Regions from separate parts of the Dickeya dadantii NCPPB 898 genome, predicted to be linked through region 3. Evidence: predicted binding sites of a transcription regulator. Region 3 holds the regulator's gene; each other region holds the start of a gene.
What was found. The regulator PhoB, encoded in region 3, activates phosphate uptake and scavenging genes when phosphate is short. The targets are predictions, from matches to a motif close to CTGTCATAAAACTGNCNNAT.
Positions count from the first base shown of each region.

Region 1: phnC (phosphonate ABC transporter ATP-binding protein) is a predicted target of PhoB. The motif match lies at 2,511-2,530, and genes of this name have one in related genera.
Region 2: glpT (glycerol-3-phosphate transporter) is a predicted target of PhoB. The motif match lies at 2,005-2,024, and genes of this name have one in related genera.
Region 4: rpoH (RNA polymerase sigma factor RpoH) is a predicted target of PhoB. The motif match lies at 2,263-2,282, and genes of this name have one in related genera.

Region 1 is NZ_CM001976.1:1,605,106-1,610,659, forward strand. It holds gene phnP (phosphonate metabolism protein PhnP) at 1-293, shown strand, start outside; gene DDA898_RS07600 (aldo/keto reductase family oxidoreductase) at 490-1,374, opposite strand; gene DDA898_RS07605 (LysR family transcriptional regulator) at 1,477-2,397, shown strand; gene phnC (phosphonate ABC transporter ATP-binding protein) at 2,593-3,450, shown strand; gene phnD (phosphonate ABC transporter substrate-binding protein) at 3,599-4,531, shown strand; gene phnE (phosphonate ABC transporter, permease protein PhnE) at 4,687-5,553, shown strand.
Region 2 is NZ_CM001976.1:4,428,013-4,433,566, forward strand. It holds gene glpB (glycerol-3-phosphate dehydrogenase subunit GlpB) at 1-176, opposite strand, end outside; gene glpA (anaerobic glycerol-3-phosphate dehydrogenase subunit A) at 166-1,809, opposite strand; gene glpT (glycerol-3-phosphate transporter) at 2,110-3,459, shown strand; gene glpQ (glycerophosphodiester phosphodiesterase) at 3,604-4,686, shown strand; gene yigL (sugar/pyridoxal phosphate phosphatase YigL) at 4,677-5,474, opposite strand; gene pldB (lysophospholipase L2) at 5,527-5,554, opposite strand, start outside.
Region 3 is NZ_CM001976.1:1,136,803-1,142,356, forward strand. It holds gene DDA898_RS05580 (AAA family ATPase) at 1-1,401, opposite strand, end outside; gene sbcD (exonuclease subunit SbcD) at 1,398-2,630, opposite strand; gene phoB (phosphate response regulator transcription factor PhoB) at 3,017-3,706, shown strand; gene phoR (phosphate regulon sensor histidine kinase PhoR) at 3,734-5,056, shown strand; gene DDA898_RS05600 (PstS family phosphate ABC transporter substrate-binding protein) at 5,138-5,554, shown strand, end outside.
Region 4 is NZ_CM001976.1:136,333-141,886, reverse strand. It holds gene DDA898_RS01060 (branched-chain amino acid ABC transporter substrate-binding protein) at 1-438, opposite strand, end outside; gene panM (aspartate 1-decarboxylase autocleavage activator PanM) at 842-1,279, shown strand; gene rpoH (RNA polymerase sigma factor RpoH) at 1,398-2,255, opposite strand; gene ftsX (permease-like cell division protein FtsX) at 2,616-3,587, opposite strand; gene ftsE (cell division ATP-binding protein FtsE) at 3,577-4,245, opposite strand; gene ftsY (signal recognition particle-docking protein FtsY) at 4,251-5,554, opposite strand, start outside.

The DNA.
Region 1 (5,554 bases), 470 kb from region 3:
GCGGGCAGAGCGTGGCCTACCTGACCGACACCTGCGGTTTGCCGGACGATACGTTGGATTTCCTGCGCGGCAAACCGCTCGACCATATGGTGATGGACTGCACCCAGCCGCCGCGAGATCGGCCGCCGCTCAACCACAGCGACCTCAACACCGTGCTGCGGGTGCGCGAACAACTGCGGCCGACGCAGACCTGGCTGACCCACGTCAGCCATGAAACCGACGCCTGGCTGATGCAAAACGACCTGCCGGACGGGGTGCGCGCCGCGGCCGATGGGGCATGGATCGTTATGTAATGCGCAAAACCGAATCTCAATTCGATCAGTGTATTCAGCGGGGGCTCATCGGTTCTCCACCATCGCTACCACGCAAGTGATACAAACATGCAAGTGATACAAACATGCAAGTGATACAAACACGCAAGTGATACAAACGCCTGCGTGGTAGTGGCGTTTTTTGATTGAAAAGAATCACGCCGATGAGAAAGAAAAACTAGACGGCGGCACCAGAGCGTACTGCCACATTGTTCAGTATCGTCATGACTTCCTCTGGTAGTTTGATATTGATGGCCGCGAGATTCTCCCGAAGATGCATAACGGATGAGGTGCCAGGAATCAATGTGATGTTCGGTGAACGCCGCAGCAGCCATGCAAGTGCTAACTGCATGGGCGTGATACCGAGGCGTTGGGCCTCATTGGACAGAATAGACGACTGCAACGGATTGAAGCCGCCAAGCGGGAAAAACGGAACGTAGGCGATGCCTGCCGCGGCCAGCGCATCAATCAGCTCATCATCGGTACGATGCGCCAGATTGTAGTGGTTTTGGACACAGACGATTGCGCAGATTTTTTGTCCTTGCGCCACCTGAGAGGCCGTGACATTACTCAGCCCAATATGGCGGATAAGACCTTGCTGCTGAAGCTCGGCCAACGTAGTAAGTTGAGCCTCAATCGACCCTTCCATCGGCGCGTGCGGGTTGGTCATTACCCGAAAGTTAACCACATCAAGCACATCCAGCCCGAGATCACGCAGGTTATCGTGCACCGCCTGGGTCAACTCTCTGGGGGATGACGCGTCGAACCATGAACCGTCCTTGCTTCGCCCGACGCCAACCTTGGTGGCGATGACCAGATCGTCGGAGTAAGGGGCCAGCGCTTCGCGGATCAACCGGTTAGTCACATGGGGACCATAGCAATCGGCGGTGTCGATGTGGTTCACCCCTAATGCAACCGCTTCGCGCAACACCGCCAGTACGGCATTTTTGTCCTTCGGCGGGCCGAAGACGCCGGGACCCGCCAACCGCATTGTCCCGTAACCTAACCGTTTGATGGTGTAGCTGCCGAGGGTAACTGTATCTAATGTATTGATAGTTGACATGGCCTTTCTCCTTCAGATGAGCAAGGCGACACTATAGCGGTTGTTGATATTGACGATAATTCAGTACAATTGGTACGGGCTGTGCAATATTGCGAACAATAAATGAATATCGATTTAAAAGATCTGGAAGCCTTCGTGGCGGTGGCGCGTGCCGGCGGTTTTCGTGACGCCGCCCGAGCGAATGGCGTCAGCGCGTCAGGGTTGAGTGAGGCGGTACGCCGCCTTGAAACGCAACTGGCGATCAGGTTATTGCATCGTACGACGCGTAGCGTTGCGCCGACGGAGGCGGGCCAGAGTTTATTGGCGCGGCTGGAGCCCGCGTTGACCGAAGTCGAAAATGCGCTTGATGTGGTGAACGGTTTTCGCGATAGGCCAACGGGGACGCTGAGACTGAATGTCCCCGTCAGTGCCGCCAGACTGGTGTTGCCGGGCCTGATCGCTCCATTTCTTGCCGCGTATCCTGATATCAAACTTGAGGTGGTCGTAGAGGAAAGCTTTGTCGATATGCTGGCCGCAGGATGCGATGCGGGTATTCGTTACGGCGAGCGACTGGAGCAGGATATGATCGCCGTGCCCATTGGGCCTCGCTCGCAACGCCTGGCGATAGCGGCGTCTCCCGCTTACTTTGCACGCTGTGGCCGCCCGGCGCACCCGCGAGATCTGGTCGGGCATGCTTGTCTGCGTGGTCGTTTTCCCAGCGGGACGATGCCGCTGTGGGAGTTTGAGCGTAATGGCGAGGTGGTGCAGGTGGATCCTGCGGGGCCGCTGGTGGTGCAGATCGGTGGTGGTACCGATCTTCTTATCGATGTAGCGATTGCAGGCGTCGGTATTGTCTATCTGTTTGAGGACTGGCTACGCCCACATCTGGAAAACGGTACGCTGGAGCCTGCGCTTGAGCCCTGGTGGCAACGCTTCCCGGGGCCATTTCTTTATTATCCCGGTCACCGTCTTATCCCAACGCCGCTCAGAGCCTTTATCGATTTTATCAAAGCCTCGACTGTGCCTGTCGTTTCTGACAGATAATGTTTCTGACAGATAACGCGTCCTTACGCCTTTGGCTTGGGTCGTAGTCGGACGTTATAGGGTTTCTCTCACCGAAAGTATGCCGGTGATGGCATGCCGTGAAGTTCATTTTTTAATCATAAAGCTGTCATCAGGTATTCATCTGCGCTGCGCTTAATAGCCTCCATATTGTTGACTAAACGATGACGAAAATTCATGGCACAGGCACTGTTGGCATCCGAAAACGCTACTCCACTGCGCGCACATCATTTCCAGACGCAACCGCAGCAGACCGTACTGTCGGTACGTCAGCTGTGTAAAGCCTATTCCAGTCAGCAGCGGGTGCTGGAGAACCTCAATTTTGATTTGCACGCCGGCGAGATGGTGGCGGTGATTGGTCGCTCCGGTGCCGGTAAGTCCACCTTGTTGCACGTGATGAACGGCACCATCCCGGCCAGCGAAGGACAAATCCTGCGCTATCCCGCCCGGCATGACGGCGGGCAGGGCGACACGCAGGATATTCTGCGTTTCAGTACCCGGCAGATGCGTCAGTGGCGCAGCGAATGCGGCATGATCTTCCAGGATTTCTGTCTGGTGCCGCGGCTGGATGTGCTGACCAACGTACTGCTGGGCCGCCTGAGCCGAACCTCCACCCTGAAGTCGTTCTTCAAACTGTTTTCCGATGAAGATCGCGCGCACGCCATTGGGCTGCTGCAATGGATGAACCTGTTGCCGCACGCGTTGCAGCGGGCGGAAAACCTGTCCGGCGGGCAGATGCAGCGCGTCGCTATCTGCCGCGCGCTGATGCAGAACCCCAAAATCCTGCTGGCCGACGAGCCGGTGGCATCGCTCGACCCGAAAAACACCCGCCGCATTATGGACGTGCTACGGCAGGTGAGCGCCAACGGCATCACCGTGGTGGTGAATCTGCACTCGGTCGAGCTGGTGAAAGAATACTGCACCCGCGCTATCGGCATCGCTCAGGGACGCATTCTGTTTGACGGCCCGCCGTCGGAACTGACCGACAGCCTGCTGCGTACCCTGTACGGCGACGATTTGCAGCCGGTGCATTAATTCCCTGCTTGAAACACTTGTCACGTCGGCGGCCTTGACGCCGACGCCGGATTTTTTGACATCTGCACCTTAGTAAGACGACCAAATGCGTACGACGACTAAATTGGCATAACGACAACTTGGCATAACGACAACATAGGCAAAACTGATGAAAAAAACCTTCACGTTGACCACCTTGCTGGCCGGTGCGGTAATGTCCGCCAGCGTATTCGCCGCGGAAACACCGAAAACGCTGAATCTGGGCATTTTGGGCGGTCAGAACGCTACCCAGCAGATCGGCGATAACCAGTGCGTCAAACAGTTTCTCGATAAAGAGCTGAATGTCGATACCCAATTGCGCAACTCATCCGATTATGCCGGGGTTATTCAGGGGTTACTGGGCAAGAAGATTGATCTGGTGCTGAGCATGTCGCCGTCGTCGTATGCGTCGGTATACATCAAAGATCCCAACGCGGTGGATGTCGTCGGTATCGCGGTGGACGACGTCGACCAGTCGCGCGGCTACCATTCGGTGGTGATCGTTAAGGCCGACAGTTCGTACCAAAAGCTGGAAGACCTGAAAGGCAAGGCGTTCGGTTTCGCCGACCCGGATTCCACCTCCGGCTACCTGATTCCCAATCAGGCGTTTAAAGAGAAATTCGGCGGCAGCGCCGATAACAAGTACAACAATTTCTTCTCCAGCGTCACCTTCTCCGGCGGGCATGAGCAGGACATCCTCGGCGTGCTTAACGGCCAGTTTGACGGTGCGGTGACCTGGGCATCGATGATTGGCGACTACAACACCGGCTACACCAGCGGTGCGTTCGGCCGTCTGATTCGTATGGATCACCCGGACCTGATGAAACAGATTCGCATCATCTGGCAATCGCCGCTGATCCCGAACGGCCCGATTCTGGTGAGCAACGCGCTGCCGGCCGACTTCAAAGCCAAACTGATTACCGCCGTGAACAAGCTGGATAAAGAAGATCACACCTGTTTCATCAAGGCGATGGGCGGCAAACAGCACATCGGCCCGGCCAGCGTGGACGATTACAAAACCATTATCGCCATGAAGCGTGAACTGACCAAAGGCAACCGCTAAGGGCGGCGCGCCGGGTCGTCAGGCTCGGTGTTCCCCTAACCAGCGGTGCGCAACGGTGCAACATTGACGGACTGCAGTACAGGCAGGATGCCTATTTTTTCATCTCGTTGCGGTTCCAACCCATCATCCGTTCTTCCACCATTCAGACCAAACCCATGCTGAACCCTGATTTCGAACGCTATTACCAGCGGATACGCACGCAGCAGAAGCGTGAGTCGTTGATATGGACACTGGTGCTGGTCGTGCTGTACATCGGCGCGGGCGCGTTGTCCGAATTCAATCTGCATACCCTGTGGACATCGCTTCCCCACTTTTTCGACTACCTGATCGAGACGCTGCCGGTGTTGCACTGGTCGCTGCTGTTCGCCGACGGGCATACCGAAGGTTCGCTGGCTTACTGGGGATATCGCCTCAATATCCAGTTGCCGTTGATCTGGGATACGCTCAATCTGGCGCTGGCGGCGACGCTGCTGTCGGTAGCGGCGTCGGTGGTGCTGGGTTTTCTGGCCGCCGGCAATACCCGCAGCCCGCCGGGCGTCCGATTCGCCGTCCGCGCGATGGTGGCGTTTTTACGCACCATGCCGGAACTGGCGTGGGCGGTGATGTTTGTGATGGCGTTCGGCATCGGCGTCATTCCGGGCTTTCTGGCGCTGGCGCTGCACACCATCGGCAGCCTGACCAAACTGTTTTATGAAGCCATCGAAACCGCCTCGGAGCGGCCGGTGCGCGGGCTGGCCGCCTGTGGCGCCGGCGTGTTGCAGCGTATGCGTTTTGGGCTGTGGCCGCAGGTCAAGCCGATCGTGCTGTCCTACAGTTTTATGCGGCTGGAAATTAACTTCCGCCAGTCCACCATTCTCGGGCTGGTGGGCGCCGGGGGCATCGGTCAGGAACTGATGACCAATATCAAGCTGGACCGCTACGATCAGGTCAGCATGACCATGCTGCTGATCATCGTGGTGGTCTCGATTCTGGATGCGCTGTCCGGGCGGTTACGGCGGCAAGTGGTGGAGGGCGGCAAATGAA
Region 2 (5,554 bases), 1.5 Mb from region 3:
TGGTCGACCGCCGTGCCGTCCGGCAGCGTCGCCAGCAGGTCCAGCGCGCCGGACGCAAAGGTCAGCGCGCTTTGCCCGACGCTGACCACGGCGCAGCGTTTACCCTGCTCTTGCAAGCGAATGCCGCAGGCTAACCCGGCCAGCCCGCCGCCAATGATCACCACGTCATAACGCATCGCTGTTCTCCTGCTCCCGGTTTTCGGTCAGCCCGCACAGCCCCTGATAAATCCAACTGGTAAATTCGCTTTCCCGCAACGTATGCCCCCAGGCGATGGGACGCATACCTTTCCAGCGCTCATTGAGAAACTGGCTCAGTTGCGACACCGCCTGTTGCGGCGTGGACTGCCCCAGCCGACACAACAGACCGGCCGCGCGGCAGGCGCACAGCTCCCCCTGACAGGTGCCCATGCCGACGCGGGTACGGCGGCGCAGGTCGGTCAGGTTGTTGACCTGCAGCGACTCCACCGCATAACGCACCTCGCCCGCCGTCACCGCTTCGCATTCGCACACCAGACTGCTGTCCACCCGCTGGCCGGAAACCAGCGGCGCGGCGCGATGTCCGTGGCGATAAATCGCCGAGCCGCGCAACGGCGCCGACAGCGGCGACGCGGCCTGCGGCCTGTCTGGATCAGAGACTTCCGACCCCGGCAGCGGCCGTGACGCGGTGGCGCATTCGGCTCGATGGCCGAGCTTCTCGCATACCTTGTCCGTCACCCATTCCGCCATCAGCCGATAGGTCATCAGCTTGCCGCCGGTAATGGTGACAAACCCTTCCAGCCCGTCCCGGCTGGCGTGGTCCAACAGCACAATGCCGCGGCTGACGCTGCGCCCGGACGGGTCGTTATCGCTCGCCACCAGCGGTCGCACCCCGGCGTAGGCGCGCAGAATGCGGGTTTGCGCCAGTTGCGGCGCCAGCAGGCTGCCTTCGCGGATCAGGGTATCGACTTCCTCTGGGGTAACGGTCATGCGGTCGATCTGGTCGTAGTCGATGCGGGTCGAGGTGGTGCCGATCAGCGAAATGGTGTCGCCCGGCACCAGAATGTCGGCGTCCGCCGGCTTACGGCAGCGGTTGATCACCCGGTTGTTGATACGGTGGCCCAGAATCAGCAGCGCGCCCTTGGCCGGGAACATGCGCACGGTGAGGTCGGCGTATTCAGCGATACGCTGCCCCCAGATGCCGCCCGCGTTCACCACCACCTGCGCATAAATCTCGCAGGCCAGGTGGCGTTTGTGGTCGAAAACGCGCACGCCGATGACGCGGTCACCCTGGCGAATCAACCCGATGACTTCGTGGTAGGTCAGCACTTCCGCGCCATGCTCGCAGGCGTCGATCATGTTGGCGGCGGTCAACCGGAACGGGTCCACGGTACCGTCCGGCACCCTTACCGCGCCGATCAACGCCGGATTGGCGGCCGGCTCCAGTCGCAACGCCTCTTGCGGATCGATCGCCTGCGCCGGGATCCCCGCCTGCCGACAGGCGGCGACAAACCGCGCCTGATAGTCGAGGTCATCCTGCGGCAACGTCAGAAACAGGCCGTCGGTCGGTTCAATACAGTGGCGGGCAATACGGCGCAGAATCTGATTTTCTTCAATGCATTCGCGGGCGGATTCGGCATCGGTAACCGCATAACGCGCCCCGCTGTGCAACAGCCCATGATTACGACCGGTAGCGCCGGTGGCGATGTCGTGCCGTTCCAGCAACAGGCACCGCAAACCGCGCAATGCGCAGTCGCGAGCGGTCCCCGCGCCGGTGGCGCCGCCGCCGATAATCACCACATCCGTTTCACGCCGCAAACCATCGTTCGCCATTACCGTCCCACCTCAATTCGGATCGTCTTTGTATGTAGTGGGACATAAATCACCGCAAAAATGATTGATAAAGAACAAAAACACTCAAAAAACGAAAACCGAACGACGGTAAGACCACGAATATGTGACTCAAATCACTCAGAAATGAAAAATGGTTATTTCATTTGTGTTATTCACAGCTCAAAATGGCCTCCCTCGTCATAAAAGTGTAACAATTGCGCGTTTACTCACACTGAAAAGCACGCGCATTCGCTACGCTGGCGAGCGTTATAGAACATAACTATCGGGGATCGTTTATTTATGCTGAGTATTTTCAAGCCTGCGGCACATCGTCCGCGCGTAGAGGAACATCGGGTGGATCCGCTCTACCGCCGTCTGCGCTGGCAAATTTTTCTGGGGATCTTTTTCGGCTACGCCGCCTACTATCTGGTCAGGAAGAACTTCGCGCTGGCGATGCCTTATCTGGTCGAACAGGGCTTCTCCAAAGGCGATCTGGGCTTCGCGTTGTCCGGTATTTCGATTGCCTACGGGTTTTCTAAATTCATCATGGGCTCGGTGTCCGACCGCTCCAACCCGCGCGTATTCCTGCCCGCCGGTTTGATTCTGGCGGCGGCGGTGATGTTGTTTATGGGCTTCGTGCCGTGGGCGACCTCCAGCATCATGGTCATGTTCGTGCTGCTGTTCATCTGCGGCTGGTTCCAGGGCATGGGCTGGCCGCCGTGCGGCCGCACCATGGTGCACTGGTGGTCGCAGAAAGAACGCGGCGGCATCGTGTCGGTGTGGAACTGCGCCCACAACGTGGGCGGCGGCATTCCGCCGCTGCTGTTCCTGCTGGGGATGGCCTGGTTCCACGACTGGAAAGCCGCGCTCTATATGCCGGCGTTCGCCGCGATTCTGGTGGCGCTGTTCGCCTTCGCTATAATGCGCGACACGCCGCAGTCCTGTGGCCTGCCGCCGATCGAAGAATACAAAAACGATTATCCGGCGGATTACAGCGAAAAAGACGAACAGGAGCTGACGGCCAAAGAAATCTTCATGCAGTATGTGTTTCCCAACAAACTGTTGTGGTACATCGCCTTTGCCAACGTGTTCGTCTACCTGCTGCGTTACGGCATTCTCGACTGGTCGCCCACCTACCTCAAAGAGGTGAAGCACTTCGCGCTGGATAAGTCGTCGCTGGCTTACTTCCTGTACGAATACGCCGGTATTCCGGGCACGCTGCTGTGCGGCTGGATGTCCGACAAAGTGTTCAAAGGCAACCGCGGCGCCACCGGCGTGTTCTTCATGAGCCTGGTGACCATCGCCACCGTGGTGTACTGGCTGAACCCGGCGGGCAACCCCACCGTGGACATGCTCTGCATGATCGTTATCGGCTTTCTGATCTACGGCCCGGTGATGTTGATCGGCCTGCATGCGCTGGAACTGGCGCCGAAGAAAGCCGCCGGCACCGCCGCTGGCTTCACCGGCCTGTTCGGCTATCTGGGCGGTTCTGTGGCGGCCAGCGCTATCGTCGGTTACACCGTGGACTTCTTCGGCTGGGACGGCGGTTTCCTGGTGATGATCGGTGGTAGCGTACTGGCGGTGCTGCTGTTGATCCTGACCATGATCAACGAGAAGAAACACAAGGAAGCGCTGGCGCAACGCGCCTGATTCTGTCATCCAGTCATGGTTTACTGACGACGAAACCATACGCTTTATCCCCGCCGGACTGGCGGGGAGTTATCAACGATACTTTCATTTTAAACGCATCGACTCACCCAGCTTTTCTTTCTCCCACTGAAAAAGGACGCTGACATGAATCCTCTGTTCAAACCGTTACTGGCCGGCATGACGCTGGCGATGTCTCTCTCCGCGCTGGCGCAGACCGGCGATAAAATCGTGATTGCCCACCGCGGCGCCAGCGGCTACCTGCCGGAGCACACCCTGCCCGCCAAGGCGATGGCCTACGCGCAGGGCGCGGACTATCTGGAGCAGGACCTGGTGATGACCAAAGATAACGCGCTGGTGGTGCTGCACGATCACTACCTTGATCGCGTGACCGACGTTGCCAGCCGTTTTCCCGGCCGGGCGCGGGCTGACGGCCGTTACTACGCCATCGACTTTACGCTGGCGGAAATCCGTTCGCTTAAATTCACCGAAGGGTTTGACCTGAAAGACGGCAAGCCGGTGCAGAGCTACCCGAATCGTTTCCCGATGGGCAAATCGGACTTTCGCGTTCACACCTTTCAGGATGAAATCGAATTTATTCAGGGGCTGAACCACTCGACCGGCAAAAATATCGGCATCTATCCGGAAATCAAAGCGCCGTGGTTCCATCGTCAGGAAGGCAAAGATATTTCACGCGCGGTGCTGGAGGTGCTGAAACAGTACGGCTACAGCCAAAAAAGCGACCGGGTTTACCTGCAATGCTTCGACGCCAACGAGCTACAGCGCATCAAAACCGAACTGGAGCCGGCGCTGGGCATGAACCTGAAGCTGGTACAACTGATCGCCGAAACCCGCTGGCAGGAAACCCAGCAGCAACAGCCGGACGGCCGCTGGGTCAACTATGACTACGACTGGATGCTCAAGCCGGGCGCGATGCAGAAAATCGCCCGCTACGCCGATGGCGTCGGCCCCGACTATCACATGCTGCTCAGCGGCGAAGCGGGCAAGGTCGCCATCAGTCCGCTGGTGAAAGAGGCGCACGCCAGCGGCATGGTGGTGCACCCTTACACGGTGCGGGCGGACCGGCTGCCGAAATACGTCAACGACGTGAACGCGCTCTATGCGCTGCTCTACCGGCAAGCCGATGTGGACGGCCTGTTCACGGATTTCCCCGACAAGGCCGTCGCGTTCCTGCATTCACCGCCGGATGCCCGGCCGTCTCAGAAATAAAGACGACGCAGGTATTGTGGCACCGCCTGATCGATGTTGGTGCCAATCACCTCGTTGTCCGGCAGCATATCCTTCAGTCGCTGGTGGGCATTGCTCATGATGCAGCCTTTGCCCGCCATCGACAGCATTTCATAGTCGTTCATGCCGTCGCCGAAGGCGATACAGTCTTTGATAGTGTGACCGAGGATTTTGGCGACCTGCTCCAGCGCGTGGCCTTTGGATACGCCGCCCGCCATCACCTCCAGGCAACTCAGGGTGGAAAAGCTGACGTTCACCCGGTCGCCCCAGCGCGCGTTAAGCGCTTCTTCCAGCGGCAGCAGTTTGTCGTGATCCTCACAGGTGAAAAACACCTTGCCGACGCCGTCGGTACCCAGCGTTTCCGGGTCGAACAGTTTGTAGCGGAACACCGTCTCGGTAAAAAAGCGCTCTTCCTCGGGGCGGGAGCGACACAGGAACCACTCGTCGCCGCGATAAACGTGGGTCATGATTTCCGGATGGTGATACACCATGCCGAACAGATCGTGGGCGATATCGCGGTCCAGATTGTGGCTGAAAATCAGCTCGCCTTCGGTGTTATGCACCCGCGCGCCGTTAGACGTAATCATGTAGGCGCTGATCGCCAGATTATCGCGGATTTGCGCCACATCCATATGGTGACGTCCGGTGGCGAACACAAAATGGACGCCCTGTTCCGTCATCAGGCGCAGGGTTTCTTTGGCATAGGGTGACAGGGTGTGATCGGGTGACAGCAAGGTGCCATCCAGATCGGAAGCAACAATCGGGTACATACGTTGAAATCCAACCTCCGCTGGTGCCGGGCGGACTGGCCGCACAGACGTATTAATGATAATCGTTGAAGTGTTGCAAA
Region 3 (5,554 bases):
CGAAGCGCGCTGCTGGTCAAGGTACTCCGCCTGAATCTGCTGCTGCGCCGCTTTTTCCTGCAGCACCTGCAAGTCCTGCTGCCATTTCTGCTGCTGGGGAAATTGCGCCTGCCATAGCGGAATATGGCTGCCCAGATGCTGGTGGCGGCTATGTTGCTGGCGATAGGCTTCGATGTCGGCCAGCCGTTGCCGCGTCTGTTCCTGCTGGCGCTGCAGTTTGCTCAGGCTGGCGATCAGCGTTTTCTGCAGTTCAAGCAGACTATCCAGCGCCTGTTGCTGCTGGGCGCGCTGGGCCTGCTGGGTGGCGATGTGATGGTCGAGCGGCAGAATACGTTCATTAATCAACGTTTCCTGCTGCTGGCGATGCTCGGCGTGTTGCTGGCGGGCGGACAGCGTTTTTTCCAACTGGGCTTTCAACAGATTGAGCGCATCCTGCTGGCGGCCGACCTGCTGGCGAACGCTATTCAACTGGTGGGTCAGGCGCTGTTTCTCCCGCAGCGCGCGCTCGCGTTCATCAAAGCGCGGACGCAGTTTTTCCGCTGGTTCGCTACGCTGCAATTTATCCAACTGCGTTTGCGACTGTTGCTGCAATTGTTCCTGCGCGGCGTGCTGCTGCTGAGCCTGCTGTTGCGCCTGTTGGTGCTGCAACAGCGTGTCGTACCAGCGCTGATGCTCCAGCACCTCTTCCCGGTGCAGCGACAGCGACTGTTCCTGCTGGCGGATGGCTTCCAACTGCTGCTCCAGCGCCTGACGCTGCTCGTCGCTCAGCAGCTCCAGCGTGGCGACCTGCGCCCGCAGGGTTTCCAACTGGCTCTGGGCGTCTTTGTGTTTCTCGAATACCCGCTCCGAGATCTGGCCGTAAATATCGGTGCCGGTCAGCTCTTCCAGCAACTCGGCACGCTGATTGGCATCGGCATTCAGGAAGGCGGCGAATTGCCCCTGGGACAGCATCATCGATTTGGTGAAACGCTCAAAATCCAGCCCGGTGATATCGGCGATCAGCGTCAGCTTATCGTTCACTTTGTCGGTAAGGATTTTGCCGTCGGCGCACAGCGCCAGTTCCACCTTGGGCGGCTGCAGATTGCCTTCCGGGCTGTTATGGGCGCGGCGCTGGCTCCAGAAGGCGCGGTAAGCGACGTTCTTCACCTCGAATTCCACTTCCGCCAGACATTCGGCGGTGTGGCGCGTCATCAGTTCGTTCTGGCTGGGGCCGACTTTCAGGCGCGGCGTCTGGTGGTACAGCGCGAGGCAGATGGCGTCCAGCAACGTGGTTTTGCCTGCGCCGGTGGGACCGGTGATGGCAAACAGGCTGTTGCTGGCGAACGGCTCGCGGGTGAAATCGATTTTCCACTCGCCCTGTAGCGAGTTGAGGTTTTTCAGGCGCAGGCTAAGAATTTTCATGCGGACGCCTCCCGTCGCTGCTCGTCAATTTCCTGAATAACCCGATCGAACAAGCCTTTCAGGCGCTGCTGACGAGGCTCGTCCAAATCGTTCTCCTGCGCCAGACGCCGGGCAAACACCTCGGCGGGATGTAGCTCCTCCAGCGTTTCCTTCTCCAGTTGCACCAGCATTTGTTGTTGCTGTTCCCGCGCCCGGCGCAGCAGCAGCACTTCCACATTCAGCGGTTCAGTCAGCGTTTGAATGTGTTGCTGCATGTCGCTCAGATAATCCTGGGTGGCGATTTCAATATCCAGCCACACCGCTTTGTCGCCATGATAGTCGCGGAATCCGGCCAGCCGGCGTTCGATCTCCGGCAGATTGCCTTTGACCAGTTGCATCGGCTGCTCGGTCGGTATGGTCAGTGCGGTAACCTCGTGCAGTTTACCCTGCTCGAAATGCACCAGATACACTGATTTCTCATGATTCAGTTCGTCAAAACTCAGCGGAATCGGCGAGCCGCTGTAACGGATGTGCTCGCATTGCGCTACTCGCTGCGGGCGATGAATATGGCCGAGCGCAATGTAGTCCGCCGGGGGGAATGCCTGCGCCGGGAACGCGTCCAGCGTGCCGATATAGATATCGCGCACCGAATCGGACGTGGCGACGCCCACCGTGGTGAGGTGGCCCGTCAGGACAATCGGCAGTTCGCGGCCCAGCGTTTCTCGCTGCTCGCAGGCGAGCTGATAACAGCGCTGATAATGGCTGGCGATGGCGTCCTGCAACGCCTGCTGTTTTTGCGCGCCGGACTGGCCGGCCTGGCTGGTGAGCACGTCGCGCGGACGCAGAAAGGGAACGGCGCACAGCAGCGCGCCTGGCTCGCCCGCGCGGTTGTTCAGCACCAGCACCTGCTCGTTGATATCGCCGTCAAAGCCGGCAATCACCCGGGTATTCAGGCAGGCCAGCAGCGCGCGTGATTCATTCAGCGTGGCGACCGAATCGTGGTTGCCGCCCATTACCACCAACTGGCAGCCGGTGCGCTGCAACGCCACCACAAAATGGTTATACATTTCACGGGCATAACTGGGCGGTGCGCCGTTATCGAACACATCACCTGCTACTATTACTGCATCGGCCTGATGCTGCTCAACCTGCTGAACCAGCCAGTGCAAAAACGCCTGATGCTCAGGCGCACGGCTCCGGGTATAAAAGTACTGACCGAGATGCCAGTCAGACGTATGAATAATTCGCATGAGACTCCCTGCAGGTGAGTGCAAACGATATTGAGTGCAAACGATATATTGTTTTGGCGGTGTTCGCGGACAAGGGCATAAGGCGGGCACCTGTATGTCATGGCGAAACGCCGCGTCTTTATCATCGGCGATTATAGGCGTGCAGTTTAGGGCATGTCCCATAATATCTGTATGGCCCCGGCTACCTGGGGATGTTTGGCTGCGTTGTTGCAGGCGGATAATATGAGAAATTTAGCGCGCCGACGCTCTCCGGCATCGGCCGGGGGCCGCGGCCGTCGGGGAGGAAACGCGCCGCGGGCAGGGGTGCCGTTTTTCATAAATCTGTCATAAAACTGACGCATAATGCACACCGCACGCTAACCGTGACGATTAACGGCAGGATTGATATGGCAAGACGTATTTTGGTGGTGGAAGATGAAGCGCCGATCCGCGAGATGGTGTGCTTCGTGCTGGAACAGAACGGCTATCAGCCGGTTGAGGCTGAGGATTATGACAGCGCCGTTACCCGGCTGGCCGAACCTTATCCTGAACTGGTGCTGCTGGACTGGATGCTACCCGGCGGGTCCGGTTTGCAGTTTATCAAGCACATGAAACGCGAAGCGCTGACCCGTGATATTCCGGTCATGATGCTGACGGCGCGTGGTGAAGAAGAAGATCGCGTGCGCGGTCTGGAAGTGGGCGCCGACGACTACATCACCAAACCGTTTTCGCCCAAAGAGCTGGTGGCGCGCATCAAAGCGGTGATGCGCCGGATTTCGCCGATGGCGGTTGAAGAAGTGATTGAAATGCGCGGGTTGAGCCTGGACCCCTCGTCCCATCGGGTGACTACGGAAGAACACGCGCTGGATATGGGGCCGACGGAGTTCAAGCTACTGCACTTCTTTATGACCCATCCGGAACGGGTATATAGTCGTGAGCAGTTGCTGAATCATGTATGGGGCACTAACGTTTATGTTGAGGATCGGACTGTGGATGTCCATATCCGCCGCCTGCGCAAGGCGCTGGAAACCAGTGGACACGACAAGATGGTTCAGACCGTTCGGGGAACTGGATACCGTTTCTCAACACGTTACTGATAGCGTGAGTCCCGGAGAAAATCTGACGTGCTAGAACGTTTGTCCTGGAAAAAGCTGGCGCTGGAGCTGGCTTTTTTTTGTTTGCCCGGTCTGCTGCTGGGGCTGATTATCGGCTATCTGCCCTGGTTCCTGCTGGCGTCGGTACTGGCGGCGCTGTGCTGGAACTTCTATAACCAGCTGCGTTTATCTTACTGGCTGTGGGTTGACCGCAGCATGACCCCGCCGCCCGGCCGCTGGAGCTGGGAACCTCTGTTTTACGGCTTGTATCAGATGCAACTGCGTAACCGCCGCCGCCGGCGTGAGCTGGCGCTGCTGATCAAACGCTTTCGCAGTGGGGCGGAATCATTACCGGATGCGGTGGTGATCACTACCGAAGAGGGCGGCATCATCTGGTGTAACCGGCTGGCCCAGCACCTGCTCAGCTTTCGCTGGCCGGAAGACAACGGCCAGAACATCCTCAACCTGCTGCGTTACCCGGAATTCACCCAGTACATGCAACTGCAGGATTTCAGCCGCCCGCTGACGCTGACGTTGAAAAACGCCCACCACGTAGAATTCCGGGTGATGCCCTATTCGGAAGGCCAACTGCTGATGGTGGCCCGCGATGTGACCCAGATGCATCAACTGGAGGGCGCGCGGCGCAACTTTTTCGCCAACGTCAGCCACGAGCTGCGCACACCGTTGACGGTGTTGCAGGGCTATCTGGAGATGATGAACGACGAATCGTTGGATGGCGCGTTGCAGTCCAAGGCGTTGCACACCATGCAGGAGCAAACCCGCCGCATGGACGGGCTGGTGCGGCAATTGCTGACGCTGTCGCGCATCGAAGCCGCCGCCGCCATCGATCTCAACGAGAAGGTGGATATCCCGCTGATGCTGCGGCTGCTCAAGCGTGAAGCCGATACCCTGAGTCAGGGGCGTCACGAGATTGTGTTTCGCGTCAATGAGCAACTGCAGGTGTTCGGCAACGAAGAACAGTTGCGCAGCGCGGTGTCGAACCTGGTGTATAACGCCGTCAACCATACGCCGCAGGGCACCCGCATTGAGGTGTGCTGGCAGCAGACGCCGCAGGGCGCGCAGTTCCAGGTCAGCGATAACGGGCCGGGCATCGCCGCCGAACACCTTCCGCGCCTGACCGAACGTTTTTATCGTGTCGACAAGGCCCGTTCGCGCCAGACCGGCGGCAGCGGGCTGGGGCTGGCGATCGTCAAGCATGCGCTCAGCCACCACGACTCCCGGCTGGAAATTCTCAGCGAAGAAGGCGCCGGCTCCCGTTTCATGTTCACGTTGCCGAACCGGCTGATTGTCCGTTCGGTGCTGAATCAGAACACGGCGAACCCACAGTTGTGATAGCTGCGGCGGGGCTTGATTGTCCCCGCCGCTGTGCCGAAAATAGCGGGTTCTTGTCTCTTACCCCGATGGAAACCACAGATGATACCCACCCGCCGCCTGCTTGCCTTGCTGTTGTGCCTGTTCGGTCAGGCCGCCGCCGCTGCGCCGCAGGCTATGCTGGCGGGCAACCTATCCAGCGCCGGCTCCGACACGCTGGCAAACCTGATGACCTTCTGGGCGGCGGATTTCAGCCAGCATTACCCCGGCGTTAACCTGCAGATTCAGGCGGCCGGTTCGTCGTCGGCGCCGACGGCGCTGGCGGCAGGGGCGGCACAGCTGGGGCCGATGAGCCGGCCGATGAAGAGCAGCGAAATCGAAGCGTTCGAACAGCATTACGGGTATGCGCCGACAGCGGTGCCGGTGGCGCTGGACGCGCTGGTGGTGCTGGTCAATCAGGACAACCCGATTACCGGGCTGACGGTGCGCCAGCTTGACGCCATCTTCTCCGTGACGCGA
Region 4 (5,554 bases), 1.0 Mb from region 3:
GGAATCCAGACCGGTGGTGCGCATCACCAGCTTGTAGCCACGGGTAGTGAGGTCAGGCGCGGTGGCCGCCGGCGTAATCATGATCACGCCTTCATCCTCGTAAATGTCGGATGCCGGCTGCGTGGACGACGAGCACAGATGGCCGATCACGTAGTGAATACCGTCGTTGATCACCTTGTTGGCGACGGCAACCGCCTGTTTCGGGTCGCAGGCGTCATCGTATTCGACACCCACCAGTTTGTTGCCGTTCACTCCCCCTTTGGCATTGATGTCGGCAATCGCCTGACGGGCGCCGGTAAACTCCATATCGCCGTACTGCGCCACCGGGCCGGACATGGCTCCGACGATCGCGACCTTGATATCCGCAGCGTTAACCGTATGGCTCATCGCCGCTGCCAGGCATCCCACCAGCAACGCTTTACCTTTGCTTAATTTCATCCGTTTTACCCCATCTGTCATTTTTGGATATTGCTATAATTATTGTCATCAACCGTCGTTACTTACACTTTTTCATAAGTAATAACGAGTTAGGCTCTATTATAAGCAATAGTTTGTAATAAGACTTTATTATTCATGACATTAAACAGGAGTTTTATGCTGTAAATCAACTGGGATTCTCAGTAAAACACGGCGCAAACAGCATAAAACACCGCTCTTAAAATCCGTATTTTGTTTCAAAAATAGTCAGTTATGCTGGTTTTACCACTGAGGAATAATTGATTACTCGAAAAATTAATGGCAGAGAAACCTTTTTCCCTGATAACCGTATAGAAAAAGTTACACAACCCTTTTTCTACAGGCTCACTACAATATTCTTAAGAATCAACAGGAGCACCCGCGTATGAGACTCTCGGTTGAACGCCTCACAAAAATCAGCGAACAAGACAGGCATGATCTGGCTTTCATTTGGCCACACCAGAATTTCGACGCACTGGAACGCGACCTGAACCATGAACACCGCCTGTTTGCCGCTCGCTTCAACGATCGCTTACTGGCGGGCGTCATCGTCGAAATCGACAACAACAGCGACAGCGCGGAATTGACCGACCTGCAAGTCAGAACCTCCACCCGGCGGCATGGCGTTGGTAAATATCTGGTGGAAGAAGTGCTGCGCGCCTGCCCCGACGTTAAGGAATGGTGGCTGGACGCCGCCGACCATGCGCTGGTCAGCGAAGCGGTGATGGACACATTCATGCAGTCCTGCGGTTTCTACCCGGTGTCCGGCGGCTGGGAATATGTCGTTAATCAGGAAAAGGAAATGAACAGGGAAGAGAAGTAGTGGCATGCCGTAGGGCATACGGCAATAAAAAACCCTTCGGGTGATAAAACAAAACGACCGGGCGGCTTGCAGCTGTCCCGGTCGTTTACGGTGGATAAGGCGTTAGTAGCGGCCTGCGTTATGCTTCAATGGCCGCCCGCAGCTTCTTCATGGCATTCTTTTCCAGCTGACGTACACGCTCAGCGGACACGCCGTAATGATCAGCCAGTTCCTGCAACGTGGACTTATTGTCGTCATCCAGCCAGCGGGCGCGGATAATATGCTGGCTGCGCTCGTCCAATCCTTCCAGCGCATAGGTCAACTTGTCCGCCGCATGGGTTTCCCAGTTGTCCTCTTCAATGCCATCGGCAAAGTCGGAAGATTTGTCCTGCAGATACAGCATCGGCGCCATCGGCTGGCCCGGCTGCGCGTCATCTTCCGGCGACGGGTCAAACGTCATGTCCTGCGCGGCCATGCGGGATTCCATTTCACGGACATCCTTGCTGGTCACACCCAGTTCGCGCGCCACCAGTTCCACTTCGTCCTGATTAAACCAGCCCAGACGCTGCTTGGTTTTACGCAGGTTGAAGAACAGTTTGCGCTGTGCCTTGGTAGTCGCCACCTTGACGATACGCCAGTTACGCAGTACGTATTCGTGAATTTCGGCCTTAATCCAGTGTACGGCGAACGACACCAGGCGCACGCCTACTTCCGGGTTGAAGCGGCGCACCGCTTTCATCAGGCCGATGTTGCCTTCCTGAATCAGATCCGCCTGCGGCAGACCGTACCCTGAATAGTTACGGGCAACATGAATAACGAAACGCAGGTGTGAAAGAATCAGCTGCTTGGCGGCGTCCAGATCCCCGTGATAATGCAGTCGTTCAGCCAGCGCCCGCTCTTCCTCCGCCGTCAGCATCGGATAGGCATTGGCGGCACGAATGTACCCTTCCAGACTGCCCTGGGGAACTAAGGCGAAAGTTTGCATATCTTTGGTCATTCCACCCCTCTCATAGATCATTCATATCGTTGCGCATCATCGAACAGCATACCGATATTTGTCGCACCTTCTGTGCCTAAAAACAGAACTACTGTACCTAAAAACAGAACTACTGTGCCCCAAAACCGGATTATCGCTATTTCTGGATTAACTCTGGTTAGAGTGTGATTGGCTGCACAAGTTCCACTTTTTTAACCATCTTATTTTACCTGTCAAGATGGATGTCGTGGGGTGCAGCAGGCTGGCGAGTGATGAAGGAAGGTTGCATCGAAGACGCTGGCAATACGCTTCCCTCGCTGCTCGCCGCTATCACGAAGGAAGAGTATACCAGAAAACGCCCGGGCCGGACGTCAATACAGATTATTCCGGTGTAAAACGGCGTAAATGTTGTACCGTCGCCAGCCAGGCGGCCAGCCAGCCAATCATCACGGCGATCAGGATCAGCAACAGCGTCTCATCCCAACCCAGCCCGCGCACCGTAAAGGTAGTGCCGAACACCGCCGCCACCTGCACCACCGCGCCCGACAGTTTCCACACCAGCGCCTGCGACAGGATCAACGACAGCACCGCGCCGCAAAACCCCAACAGCGCGCCACCATGCAGGAACGGCCGCAGAATGAAACCGTCGGTGGCACCGATCAGCTTCATCACATTGATGGTGTCGCGACGGCTGAAAATACTCAGCCGCACACTGTTGCCGATAACCAGAAATACCGCCACGACCATCAGAATACCGATAGTCGCTGCTATCTGGCCCACCAGCCCGGTCAGCGCCACCAGACGGGAGAACCAACTGTCGTCCATACGCACCTCATCCACCCCCTGAACGGCGGCGATACGATCGCGCAGCGTATTGAGCGTCTGGTTATTTTGAAAACCCAGTTTCGGCGAAACGACCGCCACCGCCGGCAGCGGATTCTCCTCCAGCATATCCAGCGCGCCGCCAAAACCGGACCAGTTGCGGAATTCACCCATCGCCTCGTTGCGGGACAGGTAATTCACCTTGTCCACGCCCTCTTCCGCCTTAATTTTGCCAATCACCGCTTCGGCGGCGTTGTCATCAAGCGACTTGTCCAGATACACCGTCAGTTGCGGCGTCGGATACCACTGCGACGCCGCCTGACTGACGTTTTTCCACACCAGATAACAGATGCTGGGCAACGTCAGCGAAATGGCGATCACCATGATGGTCAACAATGTTGCCAGCGGCTGGCGCAGCATATCGCGCAGGGTGTTGGCCCAGGCATAACGCCACTGTTCCTGCCAGCCGCCCTGCAAAGAACGGGCTTTGGTTTTTCTTCCGGCTCGCTGCGCGCGGGTATTATTCGCCATCGTGACCTCCCAACATGCGCCCCTGCGACAACGTCAGCACCCGGTAATGGCGGCGGGCGATAAGCCCGGTGTCGTGCGTAGCCATCAGCACCGTGACACCCACGCGGTTAAACTCTTCGAACAGGCGCAGAATGCCCTCGGACAGCGCCTCATCCAGGTTACCGGTCGGTTCGTCCGCCAGCAGCACCGCAGGCTTGTTCACCACCGCGCGGGCGATACCCACGCGCTGCTGCTCGCCGCCGGAGAGCTGAATCGGGTAACTGCGCGCTTTGTCGAGCAGCCCGACTTTATCCAGCGCCGCCGACACCCTACGGCGGATATCTTCGGCGCTGGCGCCGGCGATAATCAGCGGCATGGCGACGTTTTCATACACCGTGCGATCCATCAGCAGATGGTGATCCTGAAAGATCATGCCGATCTGGCGGCGCAGAAACGGCACCTCGCTTTTCTTCAGACGACTGATATCGTGACCGCCAAACAGGATGTGGCCCGCGCTTGGGCGCTCAATCCCGCAAATCAGTTTCAGCAGGGTACTTTTCCCCGCACCAGAGTGACCGGTCAGAAACACCATCTCGGCCGGGCGGATATGAAAATCCACCCCCTGCAATGCCTGACGACCGCCGAGATACGCCTTACTGACCTGCTCAAACCGAATCATCCGTTTTAATCCTCACGGGCAAACAGGGCTTCAATAAAATCATCCGCCTTGAACGGCCTTAAGTCATCAATACTTTCCCCCACCCCGATGTAACGGATGGGAATGCCAAACTGATCGGCGATGGCGAAGATCACCCCGCCCTTGGCGGTGCCGTCCAGTTTGGTCAGCGTGATGCCGCTCAGCCCGACCGTTTCATTAAACAGTTTGGCCTGGCTGACGGCGTTCTGACCAGTGCTGGCGTCCAGCGTCAGCATCACTTCGTGCGGCGCGTTTTCGTCCAGCTTCTTCATTACGCGCACGATCTTCTTCAACTCTTCCATCAGGTGCGATTTATTCTGCAACCGCCCGGCGGTATCGGCGATCAGCACATCGACGCCGCGCGCCCTGGCGGCCTGCAGCGCATCGAAAATCACCGAGGCGGAATCCGCGCCGGTATGCTGAGCCACCACCGGCACATTATTGCGCTGGCCCCACACCTGCAACTGCTCCACCGCCGCCGCGCGGAAGGTATCGCCCGCGGCCAGCATCACCGACTTGCCCTGCGCCTGATACTGCCGCGCCAGCTTGCCGATGGTGGTGGTTTTACCTACGCCGTTGACGCCCACCATCAGAATGACGAACGGCGTTTTGCTGTCGATATCCAGCGGCGCGTCCACTTTCGCCAAAATGTCGCTCATTTCCGCTTTCAGCAACGCGATCAGCGCTTCGGCGTCTTTCAGTTGCTTGCGGCTGGCATGCTCGGTCAGCCGATCGATAATTTTCCGGGTGGTTTCCACCCCGACGTCGGCAATCAGCAGTTGTTCTTCCAGCTCGTCAAACAGATCGTCGTCAATTTTCTTGCCGCGGAACAACCCGACGAATCCGGACCCCAGATTCTGACGGGTTTTAACCAGACTGCGTTTCAGGCGGGCGAAAAAGCCCTCTTTGGTCGGGCGTTCCTGCTCCTGAGACACCACCGGCGCAGCCGGAACAACCACCGTTTCTGGCTCGAGCTCGACATCGTCCTCCGCGACAGTATCTGTCTGTGGTTCAGCATCTGCCGTCGGCTCAGCGACGAGCGCTACCGTTTCCGGCGGTTCGACCGGCGTCGGCGGTATCTCTGCCGCTGTCTCAGTCGGCTGCGATTTCGGTGCCGGCGTTTCCCCGGTTTCAGCCTGCGTGGCTTCAGCCAACGTGGTTTTGTTCAGCGCCGGCGGCTCCGGCGCTTCATCGCTCGTATTTTGCGCCGGTTCCGGGGCAGCGGGCGTTGCGTCATCCGCCTGCGGCGCTTCCGGGGCCGGTTGCGGTTGTTCGGTTTTATCCTCGTCCT